DNA from 3 places in the Photobacterium sp. BZF1 genome. Region 3 is predicted to be linked to each of the others. Evidence: riboswitches for the same ligand, from Rfam matches in the RefSeq annotation. Region 3 holds a riboswitch; each other region holds the start of a gene.
The links. A riboswitch is a leader RNA that binds a small molecule or an ion and turns the genes downstream of it on or off. The one in region 3 is predicted to bind lysine.
Positions count from the first base shown of each region.

Region 1 (7,630 bases), on a different contig from region 3:
TTAATCGGGCAAGTGGCCAGTCTTCACCAAAATCACCGTCTCCTGCTCGACAAAAGGAAAATGTTCGCTCAGGTGCGGGCTGCGTAGCCAAGTCCCTGTTGGGTAACTGCCGAATTCATCTTTGAACTCACCGGAAAGCACCAGAATTTCTTCTCCGCCCCAATGGCGGTGGGGCTGGAATCGCTCTCCTGCCGGCCATTTTACTAAAGCGGTATGCTGGTGGCCGAACTCATGAAGCGGCATCACCTGCAACCCACCAATCCCCGGTTGCCATAGTGTGTGGCGGGTATCTATCCGGACCTGCTGGCTATCGTCAGGCAAGAACTGGTTGAGCTTGACGAAAATCGTACACCCTTCCTTGCTAAATGGGGCATGTTGGCTACCGGGTGGATTGCGGATATAGGTGCCTGGGCCGAAATCACCAGTCTCGTCAGAAAAGACGCCATCGAGGACAAAGATTTCTTCGCCCATAGGGTGAGGGTGGGGGGCAAATGATGAGCCCTCGGCATAGCGGACGACACTGGTAGTGTGGCCCGACTCTTTGGCTTCCCTTTCCAGCGGTTTGCGCCATACCCCATTGGCCGGGCTTGGCTGCCAGTCCATCTGCTCGGTACCAATGACCAATCGTTGTTGAAAATCCATATTGAGCATTTTGTCCCTCTCCCCAGGTCTTGATGTAAAGTTAGTTTCGGCCTGCCATCACGCCGCCATCGACATCCCAGATAGCACCGGTTACCCAACTGGCATCATCTGATAGCAAGAAGGAGATGCTGCTGGCAATATCTGTCGGTGTACCAATTCGGCCGATAGGATGAAAGTCATTGAACTCAGCCAAGGCATCATCAATGTGCTCGGGCTCGATAAACGCACCATATATCGGTGTTTTCACTACTGCAGGCGAGACGGCATTGACACGAATATTATGCTCGGCCAGTTCCATTGCCATATGTTGGGTTAAGGCATGGAGCCCGGCTTTTGCCATTGAGTAGGCCGAAGACGGCGTTGCCTTAATAGCCTGTTTCGCCCACATCGAACCGATGTTCACAATACTGCCGCCGCCATGTGAAATCATATTTTTCGCAACAGCTTGGCTGATCCTAAATGTCGCTTTGTTGAGCTCCATATAAGTATCATAATCGGCCATCGAATGGTCAACGAACGCTTTCGGGTTGAAGTATCCTGCAGCGTTGACCATGTAACTGATTGCGCCATAGCTGTTGATACTGTCGATCAGTTTGTCGACATCTTGTGGTTGGTATAAGTTGGCTTGCAGGCCGGTAGCCTTGCCACCTTCAGCGTTAAGTTCTTTCACAGCCTTGTCGAGTTTGTCGGGGTTATTGCCGACAATGATCACTTCAATATTTTTTTTGCTCAGTTGTTTAGCTGTCTCTAGGCCCATACCGCTGGTGCCACCGATAACAAGTGCTGCGCCTGTGTGGGAAAAGGTCATTTGTTTTCTCCTGCCTGTGTACGATAAGCTAATCTTAGGTTCACAATTAACCTGCTGAATAGTCAGTACAAATCGGTGGGGTAGGTACTTTTTGGTACATCTTTATGAAAACACAAGAAAACTTTTTTTCACGCAAATCTGCCCCTGAGCGTGCTGCGCGAATGGTAGAAACCATATATGGTTGTAAGTGGTCACTAACCGTTTACCAGTTGCTGGTAAACGGTATCAATCGTCCAGGTGAGATGGTTCGAGCTGTGGAGGGATTATCAACCAAAGTACTCAATGAATGCCTTAGGAAAAACGTTGAGTTTGGTATTTTGGATAAAGTGGTATTTAACGAGCTACCACCTCGGGTGGAGTACCATGTGACTCCTTTTGGCGAGAAGTTCCTGCGAGTACTAGATGAGCTTGACAAGCTTCAAAACGAACTTGAAAGTTAGCCACATATAAAAAAGCGCCGATATGATCGGCGCGCATAGGTTTTAGGTTGAGCTTGCCAAGTTGATACGAGAGAAGTTAAAGCTCAAATTCCGGCACTTTTTTCTTTACGGCATCGTGGGTTCCGATGTAAAGCAGTTCCTGCTCGCCGATTCCCCTCATGAAAAATGAAAGGCATTTAGGACATTGCAATTTTTCTTGTCCCGTTGTTGCCAGTGATTTTTCGTGCCATTTGCGTCGTACTCGGTTTAAACCTGAGGTGTTATTACACTCTGGGCATCGAATAGGTACTTTCATAACATCGTCCTCCTGACCGCTCTGCTTGGTTATAAATTAACCAGAAGTAGCCAGCGCAAAACTTGATATGCATCAGGTTTATCAATTGATGTCGTGACGTTGCAATGAAGTTTTGTATATTTGAGATCGATGCCTCAGCAAGAATTCACAATGCGTAACCTGTTGTTACAAAAAGACATATTTCAGTGGTTATGCTGTGCCTAAAATAGCCTGACGTTTAGCCATTAGTTCTTTTGCCATGGACTGGGCGGTAATGCGCATCCCCTTTTGCTCCAAGCCGATCAGTAGTTGCATCCGCAGGCTTTCGGCACGCTCTTCGAGTGCCTGGCGTTCACCTTCTGACTTCTCAGCGGCTTTTTCATAACAGCCAATAATCGATTTGAAGAGGTGGGACTCGAAGCTGGTTCTTTCTTCAGGCTGGATCGTGCGTGATTCCTTCACTTCACCATTGGCCTTGCGGCGGTTGTAGTCTTGGATCTGGTTTTCAGCGATAAGGTCGAACACACTCATAACAATACTTTTCCTATGGATATTTCGCCTCCATCATAACTTTGCTGATTGAATAGATGCTGAAAAATGCCTTGGGGAAGTGTTTCGAAATGTGTTCGTCAGCAGGGTGATTGCTGAATGAATAGTGAATGCCCTAGAAAATAAAACGAAGAAATGTCAAAAATACGCTGCATATTTTTCACTCTGTTGTTATGATACGCAGGCTCATTTTGAGAAGAGTTATTTAATGCAACATCAAGTACAAGTTAAACCATCTGATATTGTTACGTTTTCGTACTGTATCTAACTGTTTCCCTTATATTTATCGTCACATTAATAATTCACTTTTACCTGACCGTAGCTATTTGCTAACGGTTTAAATGAATTTACATAAGGGACAACACATGTCTAAGTCTACTGGTATCGTTAAGTGGTTTAACGAAGAAAAAGGTTTCGGTTTTATCACTCAAGAGAACGGCGGTGCAGACGTATTCGTACACTTCCGCGCTATCGCTTCTGAAGGTTTCAAGACTCTTTCTGAAGGTCAGAAAGTTTCTTTCGACATCGAGCAAGGCCAGAAAGGTCCACAAGCTGCTAACGTAGTTACTCTATAAGTCATCGAACTTATTGAAGAAAATGCTGGCTTAGGCCGGCATTTTTTATATCTGTTATTTCTGATCTTCAACTTCTCCCTCAACATCCCTTTCCCCTCATTTTATTCGGGCAAGATGGGTGAGGATGGGTAAATATGCATCCTGAGCCTCCATGGTTGCGCTTTTACCTTGACTCCCACTCAAGTCAAACCTGATGCCGTGATTCCTAATCCAGATAAATATTGATATGAGGTTTGCCACCTGAAAGCAAAAAACAGCCTTTGTGGTTGTTGTTGCTGCAAGTGTGGTAACCGATAGTGCAATGTTTTGTTAATTAAGTGTTTAATGAAATATATTGTGTGATCTTTATCACAAGCTAACGTCAAGTTGATTTGGATTATACGTTTTTGTGTTTTATTCAATACAAAGCGGGTGGTTATTCACTGCCTGCAACGTAGAGGCGCATTGCCTAAGAGTAGTTTAGTGAAGGTCGACAACCGGTGAAGCTAAGCGAAAGGAGTCAATGCCGAAGTGGTTTTGGTCGTCAGCCAAGCTGCTGGGGTTGTTCTTAATAGGAGCATCACTGTCATCTCGGGTCCTGCCCAGATGGAGAGCTACAGCAATTTTTGTTTTCGAACAGGTAAGTTCGCCTACCGATTTCGTACAGCCTTTGTCGCTCGCGTGTTCCTTACGCCCCTCCTCTAAAAACACAAATACTTTGATGTTGTTTATTAGGAGAAGTCTACGAATGGCTGATTACGGATTATTGTCCATCGTACCCGCGGTGTTGGCGCTGATACTCGCCTTTACTACCCGGCATGTTGTTTTGGCCCTGGGCGTTGCAGTGATCAGTGGCATGCTGATCTTAACCAAGGGTCACCCTGTCGATACTGCGTTGATGTTCTTGTCTGATGGGCCGTTCACACAGCTTGCATCGGGCAGTAACGCACAGATCATTATTGTTATTACTATCATTTCCGGTTTTATCTATTTGGTTGAGCAAAGCGGTGGTATGGCGGCGTTTTCGACCATGGCGACCCGTTATGTGTCATCACCATTGAAGGCCCAGCTTGCGACTTGGGCTACCGGTATCGGGGTGTTCTTTACCGACTCGGGTAACTCGCTGATCCTCGGCCCGATGTTCTCGCCAATCTTCAACAAGCTTAAGATGAGCAAGGAGAAGCTGGCCTTTATCATTGATTCGACCTCATCACCGATCTGTGTGCTGATCCCTATCATCAGCTGGGGGGTGTACTCGCAGGGTCTAATTGAAAACGCATTCGATAATATGGGCCAGCCGGTCGATGGATTTGCGACTTTCCTTCAGGTGATCCCTTACCAGCTGTATGCCTTGCTGGCATTGTTCAGTGTACCTGTTTACGCGGTGCTGAAAAAAGACTGGGGACCAATGGCTGAAGCCGAGCAGCAAGCGCGCCAGCAGACTGAGGTGAGTGTGCAGCAGGCAGACAACCAACCGGTGAAATCAGGCCGTATTTCACTGATTGTACTGCCGCTGGCAGTGCTATTCGGGTCGTTAATTGCACTGTTCACGTATAACTACCACCTTCATGGCACTATCAATGGCCCGGTGATCCGCGCATCGCTCGGTACCAGCTACCTGATTGCTTCGGTGACGGCGATTGCTTATTACGCTTACACCAAAACTATGACCGCCTCGACAGCCTTCAACACTTTTGTGTCGGGTATGCAGCGAATCATGCTAATTTTGGTTATCTTGCTATTGGCATGGACCTTGGGTGATATCTGTAAGTCTCTGGGTACCGGGGATTACATCAGTCAGGTGATGAATGACCGTCTGCCGGTATTTATGTTGCCTGCCCTGATTTTCGTTATCGGTAGCTTTATTTCGGTGGCAACGGGTTCGTCGTGGGGCACCTTTGCCATCCTGATCCCAATTGCCGTTCCTGTTGCCAGTGCGTTGGGTGCTGACCCGCTGATTTGTATTGGTGCAGCGCTAAGTGGCGGTATGCTGGGTGATCATTCATCTCCGATTTCAGACACCACGATCCTTAGTTCGATGTCGACCGGGTGTGACCATGTGTCCCACGTCCGTACCCAGTTCCCTTACGCTATTTTGACTGGCGTAACCGCCAGCATCGGTTTCATGATTGCCGAAATCACCCGTAGCCCGTACACCATTGTATTGGCTGCCGTATTGCAAGTTGCGTTGATTGTTTTGATGGTGCGCCGTCAGGCCGCAGCCAGCCCTGTTATCGCTTAAGTTGAGATAGCTCAACAAGCTATCGTTTAGAAAGGATTGAAAATGAACACACTATTTTGGCTAAGAGATGAAGTAAAAGTGGGTGAGCACCGTACAGCTTTGACACCTACCGGAGCCAAAGCCCTGATTGATGCAGGTGCTCAGGTGATTGTCGAGCGCAGCGACACCCGTATTTTTCCTGATCAGGCTTATGTTGATGTGGGCTGTGAGTTGGCGGCAGGCCATAGCTGGACCGACGCACCGGAGTACGCCTATATCCTAGGTTTGAAAGAGCTGGCTGAAGATGACTTCCCGCTCAAGCACCAGCACATTTACTTTGCCCATGCATTCAAAGGCCAAGATGAAGCGGTACAGATTCTGTCACGCTTCAATGCCGGTGGTGGTCAAATCCTTGATTTGGAATTCCTGCAAGATGAAATGGGCAAGCGTGTTTGTGCCTTTGGTTACTGGGCGGGCTATGTCGGCGCAGCGATTGGCCTGTCGGGCTTTATCCACCATTTACAGTGTAAAGACGTGTTCGGCGCGGTGGGCAGCTACCCAGACCGCGACCATTACCTAGCAGTACTGCGCGAGCAGGTTGCAACACTGTCAGAGCAGCCTAGGGTGCTGGTTATCGGTCAGTTTGGCCGTTGCGGCCGTGGTGCACTGGACTTGTTTGCCGAGCTAGGTATCGACGCCGACGGCTGGGATATCGAAGAAACCAAAGCCGGTGGCCCGTTCACCGCTATCAATGACTACGACATCTTGGTCAACTGCGCTTACCTTGCTGAAGGCACGCCTCCTTTCATTACCAAGGAAAGTCTAGGTGAGAACCCTCGCCTGAGCATGGTCAGCGATGTCAGTTGCGATCCGAACAACCCGGATAACCCAATCCGCATCTACAACCAAAGCACCAAGCTTTCCAAACCGATCATCGAATCGGATGTCAGCGGGTTATATGTTCAGGCGGTGGATCACCTACCGACAGTACTGCCAAAAGAAAGCAGCGAAGATTTCGCCGGGCAGCTCCTGCCACATCTTCTGACCCTGTGCAAAGGTGAAGATCCAAACGGCGTCTGGGCAAGGGCACGTGATTTCTACGCAACGGCGCAGAATATTGTGAAATAAAAGCCGAGCGTCTCGCCTAGGATGATAAGGGGATACGGGATCTACGTTTGTTAGATCCCTTTTTTTAATGGGGAGTAAGTCAATCTCAGCGACAGGGATAATGTCGAGGCAGTATCTTGTAACTCATTATTGGACAAATGTGAGTTACGCCCCATGGAGCATTCTAACTTTTCGGATTATTTCTAGTATTGCTACCATACGATCAGTCTACATGTTGTTGGCTAATTCACTACACATAACATTCCACTGGATATAGATAAGTCAGAAAACTTGTTAATTAAAATAATTTTATTTAACCTATAACTAATCTTTATTGTGTGTTGCTTATATTATTAAATCAGCCACACCTAATTCATAGTGAATTAGGCATAGCTTTTTCATCTATTAAATATATTCACTTATTTACTGTTTGTACTATGAATAATTTTCCCATATAGCTCTTCCAGAAGATCTTCTGATTTTTGATTTTCTGCTCCAGCAGCTTGAATTGCTTCAGCAGCGTGATAACCTCTCAAGCCGACCAAGGTTGGTTTTCCGTCGTACACAAAAGTATAAACAGCTTCAACAGGGTAGGCGTGTATTGCAGATATATATTTTTTCAAATCAACTGATTGTTGAAACAAGCTAGAAATTAAAAAGTCTTTAGATAATTCAACTTCTATCCATGCTTGATATTGTTTACTTTTATCCCATGTATGACTAACACTTGCAAAAGTAGACGGACTCTCTTCGTAGGACTCAAGTAAATGCAAACGAAGCCGTTGCACGTCACCCAATTTACTCCATTTTTCTGCAAAAAATTCTGTTAAGTATTTCCTAAACTCATCAACTGAAGCTCCTTCTTGTTTTTTAAATGCTATTGCATACCTTGGGTTTTTTGATGCTCCATTTAACAGACCAGAACAATTTCGATCAATAAACGTACGAGTTTCTGGTGTTACAGACATTGTAAAGGCATTTCTAGACACTAAATATGGCTCATCTTTAGATACATACTTTACTGTAACGTCACAC
Region 1 covers NZ_JACSOF010000086.1:344-7,973, reverse strand. The annotation lists gene BIZ37_RS18495 (cupin domain-containing protein) at 1-651, opposite strand; gene BIZ37_RS18500 (GNAT family N-acetyltransferase) at 1-4, shown strand, start outside; gene BIZ37_RS18490 (SDR family NAD(P)-dependent oxidoreductase) at 683-1,450, opposite strand; gene BIZ37_RS18485 (helix-turn-helix domain-containing protein) at 1,555-1,890, shown strand; gene BIZ37_RS18480 (hypothetical protein) at 1,967-2,185, opposite strand; gene BIZ37_RS18475 (hypothetical protein) at 2,375-2,695, opposite strand; gene BIZ37_RS18470 (cold-shock protein) at 3,079-3,288, shown strand; lysine riboswitch at 3,715-3,892, shown strand; gene BIZ37_RS18465 (Na+/H+ antiporter NhaC family protein) at 4,016-5,509, shown strand; gene BIZ37_RS18460 (saccharopine dehydrogenase) at 5,552-6,616, shown strand; gene BIZ37_RS18455 (hypothetical protein) at 7,015-7,630, opposite strand, start outside.
Region 1: it holds a riboswitch for lysine, as region 3 does, so the genes downstream of both, BIZ37_RS18465 (Na+/H+ antiporter NhaC family protein) here and lysC (lysine-sensitive aspartokinase 3) in region 3, are expected to answer to the same signal.

Region 2 (7,630 bases), on a different contig from region 3:
GAGAACGCCTTCAAAGCCGCTCTGCTGACTATCACCCCTGAGTTCCAGGTTGCCCATGGCTACGACAAAGACGAGCCGGGCAAAGCTAACCTGACCATCGGCTCCAACTGGGTCGCCGAGCAGTTCAAGTGCCTGTCCTACACTATCGAGATGCCGTTCAAAGATCACATCAGCCATCCTGATGAGTTCTATGGTTGGTCGCCGGAGCGTAGCGTCGCCTTCGGCCAGGATGTGTTAGCTGCCGTGTGGGCTGTGGTCGATCAGATCTAACGTCTTATTTTAAAAAAGAGATTAGATACAAAAATGCCGAGTCATATGACTCGGCATTTTAATTTGGCCTTAGCAATGGCTTATGCTTCTTGCTCGACCATAGACTCTAGACGGGTTCGCATCAGTTCATTGAACACCTTACGGGCTTCCTGCGCTTCTTCCGAGGCCACCAGCTTGTTGTCTTTGGCTGTCATAGCATCATCCATCAACTGCTGGAGCTGGTCCAAACGCTCTTGTGGCGCATCGCTGAAATCCATACCGGATTCACCGTTAGCCACTGCTTCGGCACGGATCTTCTTCTTCAGTTTCCACACTTTGTAAAGTGCTTCGCGCTCGGCTTCAGCCGCCGCCATAGCGATTGCTTTCAGCTCCTCGAACTTGGTCAGTGCCATACCTTCATTAGACCATGGGTCGACATCGGGTAGCTCCTCGATGTTGATCACCGGATCTTCATAACCTTCCTGATGGGTCAAATCGAGCGTTGCTGCCTTCACTGCCGACATCATCAGCATCACCGCTATCACCAACAACGGTAAGCCACCGACGATAGCCGCCGTTTGCAGGGTCGACAAACCACCCATGAACAGCAATACCGACGGCATGAATGACAAAGCAAATGCCCAGAACAAGCGGTTCCAGCGCATCGGGTCTTCAGTCACGTTGTTTTGTACGACCGATGCCAGGATGTAGGAAATCGAGTCAAACGTCGTTGCGGTGAAAATCAAACACAGCAGGGTGAATGCTGCGATGACCAATGTACTAAACGGCAACTGCTCAAGGATAGAGAAGATCGCTTTTGTCGCACCCTCAGAATTCAAGATACCAACCACATCCAGCGCACCCGAAAGCTGAAGCGATAGACCGTAGTTACCCAAGATCATGAAGAACAGGAAGCAGCCCATCGACCCGAAGAATATCGAACCGGTCACCATCTGCTTGATGGTGCGGCCACGGGAGATCCTCGCGACGAACAACCCCATACTCGGGGCGAAAACCAACCACCACGCCCAGTAGAAAATGGTCCAATCCTGAGGGAAATGGGTATTTTCAAACGAGCCATAGCCGCCGAACGGTTCAGCCCATGTTGCCATCACAAAGAAGTTCGACAACATTCGGCCCAGCGAATCCAAGCCGGTTTCCAGCATGAATATCGTTGGCCCAGTCACCAGAATAAAAGCCAACAGACCCAAAGCTCCCCAGAAGTTGATATTACTGAGGAACTTAATGCCCTTCTCCATCCCGGCATACGCCGAATAGGCGAAGATAGCGGTACAAATCATCAATACGATAATTTGGGTAACCGTATCTTTCGGTACGCCGAATAGGTAGTTGGCACCTTCGGTGATCAACGGCGCAGCCAAGCCCAGCGTCGTGGCACCACCGCCCAGCAAGCCGAAGATAAATAGCACATCGATGACTTTACCCAGCCAACCATAACTGCGGGCTTCGCCGATCACTGGCATCAATGCCGCCGAGACCTTAAGTACAGGCTGCTTGCGCACATAGAAGAAATAAGCAATCGGCAATGCAGGGACCAAATAAATAGACCATGCAATCGGCCCCCAGTGGAACAAGCCATAAGTTGCCGCCCAGCGGACCGCTTCTTCACTGCCAGGTTCTAACTGGAAAGGAGGCGCCTGGTAGTAATACGCCCACTCAATTGTCCCCCAGTAAAGAATACTGGCACCGATACCACCACAGAACAGCATGGCCGCCCATGACGCCGTCGTAAACTCGGGCTGCTCATCAGGATCGCCCAGTTTGATTTGGCCGATATCGGAAAAAACGATGTAGATCATAAAGAAGAATGCACCGACACCAAGCGCCAAATAGAGGAAACCGAGCTTATCGGTCATAAACGTTTTGGCGACAGCAATCCATTCTGCCCCTTGCGCCGGGAACAGCAGCAAAGGCACCACAACCGAGATCAACATCCCCAACGCCCCGAAGAACGTCGGTTTATCAATCAATTCAAAGTGTTTGCGAGAAAACACGTTAGCTCCTTAAAATTAAAACCCAGCAATGGGTAAAATGGATAATCCGAGGAAAGGGCCAACGCTTCAAACCAAGATTCTAATCAACACCATGAAAAAAGCTTATTATTAGCTGACATAAATATTCAGCCGTATATAATGTTAGACTTATGACCAAAATCCAGTAGGATTGACGGTGATAAACCCTAAATCAGTAGAGGCGCGCTGCCTATAAGTAACCGTGTGGAGGGTGATACCTTTGAAGCCGGAGAAAGGAGTCAGCGCCGAAGTGACTGCAGCCATCAACTCAGTCGCTGGGTCTGTGTCGAATAGGCACAGAACTGCCATAGTTTTTACCTATGGAGCGCTACCTGAGGGGGTAACAAGTCTTCTTTTTCTGCGTCTTAGTTACACTTCCTTTCGGTAGATCTCCACCTGAAACACATAGGTGTGATGAGATCATGAACCTTGTCGATTTCTCGGACTCGCTAATGTCCGTTATCCCAGCCATGCTGGCCGTTATCCTTGCAGTCACCACCAGGCGGGTTTTGCTTTCCCTCGGCGCGGGAATCTTTGCCGGCGCACTGATGCTTAACCAGTACTCTCCGCTCGAATCCCTGCAATATTTGGTCAGCAAAGTGCTGGCAATTGTGTGGGTTGACGGTGCTATGAACAGCGATAACGTCAACATGATTATCTTCATGTTGCTACTTGGTGCGCTGATCAGCCTGATGAGCGTCTCCGGTGCCACCCAGGCATTCGCCGACTGGGCAGCAGTTCGCTGTAAAGACCGCCGCAGTGCCAAATCACTGACTGGCTTGATGGTCTTTATCTTTTTCATCGATGATTTCTTCCATAGCCTATCGGTAGGTGCTATCTGCCGTCCGGTTACCGACCGGTTCAATATCTCACGAGCCAAACTGGCTTACCTGCTGGACTCCACGGCTGCGCCGGTTTGCGTATTGATGCCAATCTCTTCATGGGGTGCCTACATCATCGCGCTCGTTGGCGGCATCATGGTGGCACATGGCGTGACCGATCAGAGTCCAATTTCGGCGTTTGTCGAGATGATGCCAATGAACCTATACGCAGTATTCACTCTGGTGATGGTGCTGTGTGTGATTGCGTTCCAGCTTGATATCGGTCCGATGCGCAAGCATGAGAAGTGGGCACTTGAAGGTAAGCTATGGGATGAATCGAAAGGCAAGCCAGCCGGTCTAGACGTAGAAACACCAGAATCAGCCACAGGTGGCATGATCGATATGGTATTGCCTATCCTGACACTGACCATGGCAACCGTATTTTTCATGGTGCAGTCAGGGGCGGACGTATTGGCCGCCAACGGTGAAGCCTTCAGCGTGATTGGCTCGTTCGAGAACACCAATGTAGGTTCGTCGCTTGTTTATGGAGCAATCTGCAGCCTGGTAGTCTCTATCGGCCTTGCCCTTCGACTGAAGCTGGATGCCGGCAGCTGGATGAAAGCTGCCCCTCAAGGCATTTCTGCTATGATGCCAGCCATCATTATCCTGTTCTTTGCCTGGACAATTGGTGCGGTTGTACGTGACATGCAAACCGGTATCTACCTGGCTTCCATGTCTAACGGTAACCTGCCGGTTGAGCTGCTTCCTGCTGTTGTCTTCCTGCTATCTTGTGCCATGGCATTTGCGACAGGCACCAGCTGGGGTACGTTCGGCATCATGCTACCGCTAGCCGGTGATATTGCTGCAGCCAGTGACATCGCACTACTGCTTCCTATGCTGTCTGCAGTACTAGCAGGTGCGGTATTTGGTGATCACAGCTCACCGATTTCAAGTACCAGTATCTTGTCAGCAACAGGGGCAGGCTGCCACCACATGGACCATGTGATGACCCAGCTCCCATACGCTTGTTCTGTTGCATTCGGAGCCCTACTTGGTTACCTCGCTATCGGCTACACCCACTCAGCATGGGCTGGTGTGGCAGTGAGCGGCCTATGGTTCATGGCGTTCTGCGCCTTTGCTGTTCGCAAGAGCAAGCCTGTTGTCGCTGCTGAGCCTGTTACTAACTAAATAGTTAGCACATTTACAAACACAAAGAGCAAGGCCAAGACCTTGCTCTTTTTTTATCAGCCAACCATCAGTGACTGTGTTTGATCTGCAAATCAGAGAAGTAAGCATCGTTGCCGGGTTCGGTGAACAGTCCAATCACCCCTTTTTGTTCCGAACCGTGGAACAAGCGATCAACCACCAGAACCTTCTCCCCATCGACATAAAAAATCCCTTGGTTATTGTTAATTTCGACTTTTAAACGAAACCACTGTCCAGGGCGAATATTCGCTGCACTCTCATACTCTCCAGGAGCTGATTCCCGAAGTTCATGCCATGGGTGATCTGGATAGGAGAAGTACTGTACAGTCAGTTTTCGCTGCGCCTCATCCTCCGAAATGGCATTTACCGGACGAAAATATATGCCTTCATAACGCGATAAATCTTCACTAACACGAAAAACAATACCGACAAACCCCTTCGCTGATGCATCGGCACCCTGCTGTGGTTCGCCAGCCATATTTATCTCTATCGAACCATCACGAAATGGTATTCCCTCAAGCGCAAGGTAAGTACAGTTATCACACCCGCCTTGCTCTATAGACTTGTGATCTGGCAATACAGAGACATGTATCCCCTTTTGCCCCATATACTCAACCACCTCAGCCCTTACTCCTTTGGATTGGGTATTTTCTAAGGTATCCAATGGAAAGTTTTCAAACTCCAGAGCAGTCGCTACCGTCGCAAACAGCCCCATAGACAATGAAATCAACCACATGCTCAATACATTCGTTCGCTGTACTTGTCTGTTCATAGCCCAGTACCTAGCAGGATATTTACTTCAAGTTAGCTGAAAAGAAATTCACCCTTTGCTCAAAAATAAGACAACATTCTCTGTGATGAAAATAAAGTTATGCACAATGTCATACTTTTTAGGCATCGCAATCCAACATACAGTACAAGCCATTACAATAAGCCACTGAACACTATACAAGCACTTTTATATTCTTATTTACCGCGGTTGTTTCTGATTAATCAACCGTTTGTATTTTTATTGATGATTTTCACACAACAAAGCTTAATTGGAACACGACCATGCGAATTGGAATTTTATACGGCGGAGAGTCAAGCGAGCGCGAAGTCTCCTTAAAATCAGGCAACTGTATTGCTGATGCCGTTGAGTCACTGGGTTACGAAGCAATCAAAATCGATCCGCGCCACATCGATATCACCTTGCAAGGGTTCTTCAACCTAGACAAAGTGTTTATTGCCCTCCATGGCGGTATGGGGGAAAGCGGGCACCTGCAAGCCCTGCTGGATTTGCTCAAAATCCCCTATACCGGCAGTGGCCTGCTGGCCTCATCCATTTCACTCAACAAGCTCAAGACCAAAGAGATTTGGCGTTCTAATGGCCTGCAAACCGCAGATTGGATCAAGGTCAACAAGCACACGCCTACCGACACCATCAAAGTCACCTTGGCCGATCTAACTTACCCCGTCGTCGTCAAACCGCTGAACCAAGGTTGCAGTATCGGTGTATCCAAAGCTTCTTCGCCTGATGAGCTTTATAATGCCCTGATTGATGCGTTTGAATACGATGATGAGATTCTGGTCGAGCAGTTCATCACTGGCCGAGAATACACCTGCGCGATCCTTGATGGTAAAGCGCTCCCTGTTGTGCAGATAAAATCAGACAGCTTCTTTGATTGGGATGCGAAATTCGGCAATCAAACCGCGACTTACCATTGCCCATCAGATTTGACGGCGGAACAAGAAAAAGCCATGCAGCAAGCGGCGCTTACCGCCTACAAAACGTTGGGCTGTCGAGGATGGGGACGGGTTGATACATTCCTTGATAACCAAGGGAAAATTTGGCTGATTGAAATGAACACGGTACCGGGCATGACGACCCGCAGTGTCTTCCCGATGGCAGCCAAAGAAGCCGGCATGAGCTTCGAAGACACCATCGCTGCGTTGCTTGAAAGCGCGACGTATGATGATGTGAAATAACGCTTATATCATTGCCCCATTTGGGTGGTCCATTTTGGGTCAGCCGCACCAATATGGGGCATGACAAATTCAGATTAGTTCAAGATAATCGACTTACCCCAAGCAACCAACCCTATGGCACGAATCATGCTAACTTTTCTTTTTAAAGGAGAGGTAAGCATGAAAAAGCTTTTATTATCAATGATTTCAGTTCTATCAATCAATGCCCACGCCTTAGAGCATAGCGAGATCAACGACGCTCGTATCCCGGGTATAAAAACAGCGGTCGAAGCCTACAATGCCGAATTCAGCCAAGCTTATTCACCACTACTTGCCGATGTAGAAAGCATCGGCAGCAGTATCGGTGAAATGATCAACACCGCTGTTATTACGGGTAACCAAAGCCGTATGCTGTCAAACTGTTCACTGAATGCAACAGGCATTGCAACCCGCCAGACCACTGCTGATGTCGCCACTGATGCCGAACAGCTTATGTCAGACACCCAATATCATTTCTGGGGCAGCTACAGTCCAACGGTAGAACAACAACTGGTTGGTATTTCAAAGTATCTCTCTATCAAAGCCCCACAATCAGGCTTGTCGCTCGCCACACCTAACGGCAGCCAGTGGTTTGACCTAGAGCAGGAAGAAGTAAAGAAATCTGAAGGTTGGAAGGCAATGGACCAATATCAGGACGGTACCCGTTTTGTCGTCGGCATAGGGCTAATGGATGATTTGATCAGAGATAACAGCCATTATATTTATGCAGAAAAGATTAATGGCGAGGTCATTTTTATAGATGGTCAAACGAACCTAAGTACCGATATTGAGCCAACTTACCTTACCGACAAGTTCGACTTCAGCCACCTGAATATTCCACTGGTAACAGGGCTAATGTTCTGGGCGCTTGAGCCAACGAGCTAAACATCAGGAGTGCCTAACTCTACACCATATGGAGTTAGGCAACATTAGATGGTAAGTCCTGCTGCTTCATTTTCAGTCGGAACACAATCTGCCAAACACCCCTGAAGCCATTGGCTAAAACGATATTCCAAATCACTGGGCGTGCGCTTTTGGGATAGCAAAATGTATTTATGACCAGACCGGATAAACCCAAATGGCGCAACCAAATTCCCTCGCTTGATGTCATCCACCACCAAGGGATAAGACCCCAGCGCAGCCCCCAAACCATCCACCGCCGCCTGAAAGCAAAAATAGAAATGAGCGAATGTTTGGTGGCTATTACCAACCAATCCGTGTTGACCCGAAGCATTAACCCAATCATCCCAAGCTGATTGTCTTGTCTGACTATGTAGCCGTTTTATACCGGCCAAATCATGCTTAACCTGCTGCCAATAATCCGGAGAGAAAACA
Region 2 covers NZ_JACSOF010000066.1:24,066-31,695, reverse strand. The annotation lists gene BIZ37_RS15870 (carboxypeptidase family protein) at 1-270, shown strand, start outside; gene BIZ37_RS15865 (BCCT family transporter) at 351-2,264, opposite strand; lysine riboswitch at 2,451-2,621, shown strand; gene BIZ37_RS15855 (Na+/H+ antiporter NhaC family protein) at 2,705-4,291, shown strand; gene BIZ37_RS15850 (hypothetical protein) at 4,359-5,081, opposite strand; gene BIZ37_RS15845 (D-alanine--D-alanine ligase) at 5,363-6,277, shown strand; gene BIZ37_RS15840 (hypothetical protein) at 6,437-7,180, shown strand; gene BIZ37_RS15835 (LysR family transcriptional regulator) at 7,225-7,630, opposite strand, start outside.
Region 2: it holds a riboswitch for lysine, as region 3 does, so the genes downstream of both, BIZ37_RS15855 (Na+/H+ antiporter NhaC family protein) here and lysC (lysine-sensitive aspartokinase 3) in region 3, are expected to answer to the same signal.

Region 3 (7,630 bases):
ACTTTCAGGTGGTAACGTTGTTGTCAGCCCTATGACCGACGGCGAGCATGAAGAGATCGTATTCTCAGCCAACTTTGCCTGCCCGCACTGTGGCTACAGTATGCAGGAACTGGAGCCTCGCCTGTTTTCGTTCAACAATCCGGCCGGGGCCTGTGGCACCTGTGACGGCTTGGGTGTCCAGCAGTTCTTCGACCCTGATCGGGTGGTACAAAATGGTGAACTAAGCCTATCTGGCGGGGCGATCCGTGGCTGGGACAAACGTAATTTCTATTATTTCCAGATGCTCAAGTCGCTGGCCGAACATTATGGCTTCGATGTCGAAGCACCATTCGATAGCCTGCCAAAGAAAATCCAGAACGTGATCCTTAGCGGCTCGGGCAAGACAGAGATTGAATTCAAGTACATCAATGACCGGGGTGACATCACGGTACGCCGCCATCCGTTTGAGGGGATCCTCAACAACATGGAGCGCCGCTACCGCGAGACCGAATCCAACTCGGTACGCGAAGATCTGATCAAGTTTGTCTCGACCAAGCCATGTAGCAGTTGTGGTGGCTCCCGCCTGCGCCTCGAGGCACGCAACGTTTTCATCGCTGACACTACGCTACCAACCGTGAGCGAGATGAGCATCAGTGAAGCGATGGATTTCTTCAACCAATTGGCTCTGACTGGGCAAAAGGCCAAAATCGCCGAGAAAGTCCTCAAAGAGATCAATGACAGGTTGAGCTTCCTGGTCAATGTCGGCCTCAACTACCTCAACTTGTCCCGCAGCGCCGAGACCCTGTCCGGCGGTGAAGCCCAGCGTATCCGCCTGGCCAGCCAGATCGGTGCCGGCCTGGTCGGTGTAATGTACGTACTGGACGAGCCATCGATCGGCCTCCACCAGCGTGACAACGAGCGCCTGCTCAAGACCCTGACCCACCTGCGCGATCTCGGGAATACCGTTATCGTGGTTGAGCACGACGAAGATGCTATCCGCATGGCCGACCATGTTATCGATATCGGCCCGGGAGCCGGTGTCCACGGCGGTAACGTGATTGCCGAAGGTAAGCTGGCTGATATCGTCGCCAACGATAACTCATTGACGGGCCAGTACCTCAGCGGTAAGAAATGCATCGCAGTACCGGAGCAGCGTGTAGCGATGGATCCTGAGAAAACCGTCAAGCTACTGGGTGCAACGGGCAATAACCTCAAAGACGTCGATGTTGAAATCCCTGTTGGCCTGCTTACCTGTATCACCGGGGTGTCCGGCTCAGGCAAGTCGACCCTGATCAACGATACCTTCTTCCAGATAGCGCACCACCAACTCAACGGTGCAACATCGGGTCAGGCTGCGCCGTATCGTGAAATCCAGGATCTCGAGCATTTCGACAAAGTCATTGATATCGACCAGAGCCCAATTGGCCGTACGCCACGCTCTAACCCTGCGACCTATACTGGGATCTTCACCCCAATCCGTGAATTGTTTGCCGGTACCCAGGAATCACGCTCGCGTGGCTACAAGCCGGGCCGCTTCAGTTTCAACGTCAAGGGTGGCCGCTGTGAGGCGTGTCAGGGCGATGGTGTTATCAAGGTAGAGATGCACTTCCTTCCGGATGTCTATGTACCGTGTGATGCCTGTAAGGGTAAGCGCTACAACCGTGAAACCCTTGAGGTACGCTACAAGGGCAAGACCATCGACGAGGTGCTGGAGCTGACGGTAGAAGATGCCCGCGAGTTCTTCGATGCGGTACCGGCTATTGCGCGAAAACTGCAGACCCTGATTGATGTCGGCCTGTCCTACATCCGCCTCGGCCAAGCCGCTACCACCCTGTCTGGTGGTGAAGCGCAGCGGGTCAAACTGGCACGCGAACTCTCCAAGCGCGATACCGGTAAAACCCTGTATATCTTGGATGAACCGACAACCGGCCTACACTTCCATGATATCCAGCAGTTGCTCAATGTGCTGCACCGCCTACGTGACCACGGCAATACCATTGTGGTGATAGAACATAACCTCGATGTTATCAAAACAGCGGACTGGATCATCGACCTTGGTCCCGAAGGCGGTAGCGGTGGCGGTGAAATCATTGCAACCGGTACACCTGAACAGGTGGCACAGATCTCAGGTTCGCACACTGCCCGCTTCCTCAAGCCTTTGCTGCCAGAGTGAACGCCAGTACAATAGCTCTGGCAACCTAACCGATGACGATATACCGGGCTTGCAACCAAGCCCGGTTTTGTTTGATTAAGACAGTGGGATCCAACACAACCACCATGACAGTGTTATACGTAAAAGGCACCAACCTTGCCGAGAAAGGGATCAGCAAGCCGATGATCAAGCCCTTCTTGGTGTCACTCGGGATCTTATTCCTGCTTGCCATGCACTACTTCCAGCATAATCCTGGTGGTTCAGGCCTTGAGCTATCATTCAATGCCATGAGCTGGATCCCATTTAGCTTTACCATCGCTTTTGGCCTGCTGGAAATTTGCCGTCAACGGGTGTGGCGCTACTCGCGGCTGACTATTGTCCTTGCTGTTTGCTGTGTATTGCTGACACTCCCTGTGTTTTATCCCAGCGCCGACACGAGCCAAAGCCTCCCCCGGCTATTGGGCCTGTGGGCCGGCCTGCTGTTTTTCGTCGGTTTGCAGCAATTCTCGTTCAACCACAAGCAGCGCCAACGCATGTTGTGGTTTGTCCTTGCCGCGGTCTGGATCCAATCAGGCTTTGGCTGGGTACAATTCATGCTCCTCGAGCCCGGCAACCCTATCGGTTATGACACCATAGCCAACCGCCCTTATGGTATTTTCCAGCAGCCTAACGTCATGGCCAGCTTCCTCGCTACCGGCATAGTGCTCTCTGGTTACCTGCTGGCACGTATCCCGATGTACCGGGGTAAGTGGAGTTGGCAGCAGTGCTTCCTACTGCTGACTCCTGTAGTCACCCTACCAATCCTTGTCGTACTGAGCTCGCGCACTGGCTGGCTTGGCGCCGTTGTCGGGACCGTACTCCTTATTCCATACCTGCGCCGTTTTGCAGCCAAGGCACAATGGCGAATGTGGTTATTGATGATAGTACTGGGGCTCAGTGTTTCCTGGCATATCAATAGTTCAACAGGTTGGTCCCCACAGGAAAACCGCTTGAGCTTGGTGAGTGCTCGCGCAATGCATATTCCTCAGGCGGCCGAGATGTTCCTCAACCAACCATTGACCGGCTACGGCTACGGCACGTTTGAAGTCAGCTACATCACCCAAACGGCAAGATGGCATCACGATAACCCAGACAGCCCAGCAGGGATGGCAGCCCTCACCCACCCGCATAACGAACTGATCTTCTGGGCTGCTGAAGGAGGCATTGTTCCCCTGTTGGCGTTATTGGCAGCCGCGGCAGCCGTTTTCCTGAAGATAAAGAAAGCACGGGATGGTACTCAGCTAGCTCTGATTGGCTTGTTCTTCCCCATCGTCTTGCACTCCCAATTGGAGTACCCGTTCTACCACTCCCTGGTGCACTGGGTCATATTCATCCTGCTTATTTATTGGGTCGATAACCTAACGGCCAAATACTACAAAAAGCGGATGGACTACATCCTCTCGATACGGGCACTGGTACTGACCGTCCCACTCGCCACCACCGGGTTTATGGCGACGACCCTCTATTCAGGTGCCCAGTTGACCAAATATGAAACCAGCCAACCGGCCAATGTGGACTACCTGCTCCGAGTCAACAACCCATGGGCATGGAAAGACCGGTTTGAGTGGGATTTGCACCTTACCCAACTGCAGCTTGGCATTGCCAGTGATAACCCGGCTCTGGTTCAGGAGTACATCAATTGGGCCCAGAATAAAGCCAAACAGTGGCCGCGCCCGGATCTATACCAGAACCTGATCACGGCACATGGACAACTGGGGCAACAAGAACAAGCTGCACAAATATTGGATGAGGCCCAGTACCTTTACCCTGGCCATGCCTTTACAGCGCCAGCGGCCTTAGCGCCACCAGAAGAAGGGCCGGAGGCCCCTTGATTATCGACACAAATAAAAATGGCTACCTAACGGTAGCCATTTTTTGTTAACTTGCTGGTTAATTGGAAATTACTTCAGCGTCGTTTCCAGTGCGCGCAGGCACAGGGCGACATTTTCACTGCGGGCAGCATACCCCATCAAACCGATACGCCAGGCCTTACCGGCCAAGGCACCAAGGCCAGCACCAATTTCCAGGTTGTAACGCTCCAGCAGGGTCTTTCTGACTTCAGCATCATCAATACCGTCAGGAATGTAGACCGCATTAAGCTGAGGCAGGCGATGAGCTTCATCGACGACGAACTCAATCCCTAACTGCTCCAAGCCCTCACGGAGCTCTAAATGAGCATCTCTATGGCGCTGCCAAGCATTTTCCAAACCTTCGTTATGCAGTAAAACCAAGGCTTCATGTAATGCATACAGGCTATTAACCGGCGCAGTATGGTGATAGCTACGCTTGCCTTCACCGCTCCAGTACCCGAGTACTAGGCTCTGATCAAGGAACCAACTTTGTACCGGTGCCTGACGGCCCTGAATTTTAGCTACCGCTTTTTCCGAGAAAGTCAGTGGCGATAAACCCGGGACACAAGACAGACATTTCTGGCTGCCAGAATAGACCGCGTCCAGCTGCCACTCATCCACCAGCAAAGGCACACCACCCAAAGAGGTTACTGCATCCACAATCGTCAAGCAGTCATGCTCACGGGCTAGCTTGGCAATTGCCTCAGCATCACTTAGTGCACCGGTTGAGGTTTCGGCATGGACAAAAGCTACGATTTTCGCATCCGGGTTGCTTTCTAGTGCTTGGGCGACCAAGATAGGTTCAACTGGCTCACCCCAGTTGTTATCGACCATCACGGCAACACCACCGCAGCGCTCGACATTCTCACGCATACGATCACCAAACACACCATTACGGCATACAATCACCTTATCGCCCGGCTCAACCAAATTAACAAAGCAGGCTTCCATACCGGCACTGCCCGGTGCGGAAACGGCAATGGTAAAGGTATTTTGGGTTTGGAAAGCGTATTGCAGCAGTTGCTTGAGCTCATCCATCATGCCGATGAATAGCGGATCAAGGTGGCCAATGGTTGGGCGGCTCAGGGCCTGTAGCACCTGCGGGTAGATATCTGAAGGACCCGGCCCCATGAGGGTTCGCTGTGGTGGGTAGAAGCTACCAATCGTCATTATTGTTTTCCTCCCTGGCAGTAAGCGTGACAGTAAATCGTTATTGTAAGGTACTGATTGACTATATCAGCAATGAGCTAATTATGCTTATACCAAATCGCCACCACCTTCTAGCACAAAGAATCCATCACTATTTGTGACAATTTTTTGCAAAATTTATGCATATTTTATTTCTATGTAATTGACAACATACCTGTAAATCCGGTTCAATGTAGATCGTTTTTTGTTCATCCTGAGGAAAGGTTTTTCTCAGGTGAAGACAGAAGAGGAGCGTTACCCAGGTATCTTGATTGCGGGGCCCCACCCCGAAGCAGTCTGGAGAGGGGGAGTAACGCCGAGATACGACATGACAGGGGGCATGGCGTATCGGCTACGAAGGTTGAATCCTTCTGGCTGTCACCTATTCACCCTGGTAATGAATAGGTGGGGAGCTTCTGGTTGTTGTATCGGTTTACATCTTACCTTTTTGCTCTCCTGACTTTTTTGTCGGGACTACCATCCCGAGCCCCCTGTTAATTGCGTATATACTCTTTAATACTGGGAGACTCGTTGTGAGCTTTGTCGAAAATAACTTTACTATTCCTCCACCGATAACCGTAGCGAAATTTGGCGGTACTAGCGTAGCCGATCATGCCGCCATGAGCCGAAGTGCCACGATCATTAAGGACAACCCTGCTGCTAAAGTAGTTTTGATCAGTGCTTGTTCCGGCGTTACCAACCTGTTAGTTGAACTTGCAAACGGAATTGCCGATAACGAGCAGCGCTCCCAACGGCTACATAAATTGACCTCTATTCACCAGAATATTATCGACAACCTGGCCCAGCCAGATGCTGTCACTGGCCACATAGAACAACTTATCAATAACGTGGCAAGCCTTGCTGAACAGGCCGCAGAAGCACCATCGACCAAACTGACCGATCAGTTAGTTGCCCATGGTGAACTGTTGTCGACGCACTTATTTACCCAAATTCTTAACGAAATGGGGGCGACAGCCCAACGTTTCGATATTCGCTCTGTCATGCGTACCGACAGCCAGTTCGGCAAAGCTATCCCGGAAGTCGACACTATCCGCCAGCTTGCTGATGCCCAGCTCCAGCCATTGCTGGAAGGCGAGACAGTTATCGTCTCCCAAGGTTTTATCGGTTCAGACGCTAACGGGGAAACTACGACCCTTGGCCGTGGCGGCAGTGACTACAGTGCAGCTCTTGTTGCCGAAGCTATCAGTGCAGGAACCCTAGAGATCTGGACTGACGTACCGGGCATGTACACCACCGACCCGCGTATCACTGCTAATGCCAAGCCAATAAGCGAAATCAGCTTCAGCGAAGCCTCTGAAATGGCTAACTTCGGTGCCAAGATCCTCCATCCGTCGACCTTGCTGCCAGCAGTTCGCCAGCAGATCCCTGTCTTCATTGGATCATCCAAGGCGCCTGAACAAGGCGGCACATGGATCCGCCAGCAAGTGAGCGAGCCGCCTAAGTTCCGCGCCCTCGCCCTGCGCTGTAACCAGACCATGGTTACCCTGACCAGCCTAAACATGTTCCATGCCTACGGCTTCTTGTCTGAGGTATTCCGCATTCTTGCTGAGCACAAGATTTCAGTTGACTTGATCACCACCTCTGAAGTCAGCGTGTCACTGACATTGGATCAAACCGATACCGGTGGCGGCGCGCCAAGCCTGCCTGCAACGGCAATGGAACAACTGAGCAAGCTTTGCCGCGTGGAAGTCGAGCAAGACCTTTGCCTGGTTGCCCTGATTGGTAACGAGCTTGGTGATGCCCCAGGCGCAGCAACCCAGGTATTCAGCCGGTTGGATGACTACAGCCCACGCATGATCTGCTTCGGCGCCAGCACCCACAACCTGTGCTTCCTAGTGAAGACGGAAGAATCACGCGAGGTGATCAAAGTCTTGCACCACGGTTTGTTCGAGTAAGACGAAACCGATAAGATTCTGATTAGTAGAAAAGCAAAAGGCGCTCAATGAGCGCCTTTTTTGTTGTTGAAGAAAATCTATTAGCCGTTGAGGTTCGGCCCCAGCCATTTCTCGGCTTCGACCAAATCCCAGCCCTTGCGATCAGCATAGCTGTCACGCTGATCATCTTGGATCTGGGCGATCGCAAAGTATCTCGAGTCTGGATGAGAGAAGTACCAACCCGAGACAGACGCACCCGGCCACATAGCATAGCTGGTCGTCAGTGACATACCGATGGTCTCTTCTACCTGCAATAGCTCCCACAGCGACCCTTTTTCGGTATGCTCAGGACATGCCGGATAGCCCGGTGCAGGGCGGATCCCTTGGTATTTCTCACGGATCAGATCATCGTTGGACAAATCTTCATCCGGCGAATAGCCCCAGATATCCTTTCGCACCTGCTCGTGCAGGTATTCGGCAAACGCTTCTGCCAAACGGTCGGCCACGGCCTGGATCATAATCGCATT
Region 3 covers NZ_JACSOF010000081.1:12,807-20,436, forward strand. The annotation lists gene uvrA (excinuclease ABC subunit UvrA) at 1-2,152, shown strand, start outside; gene BIZ37_RS17830 (PglL family O-oligosaccharyltransferase) at 2,257-4,002, shown strand; gene BIZ37_RS17835 (alanine--glyoxylate aminotransferase family protein) at 4,072-5,190, opposite strand; lysine riboswitch at 5,446-5,632, shown strand; gene lysC (lysine-sensitive aspartokinase 3) at 5,742-7,124, shown strand; gene metH (methionine synthase) at 7,205-7,630, opposite strand, start outside.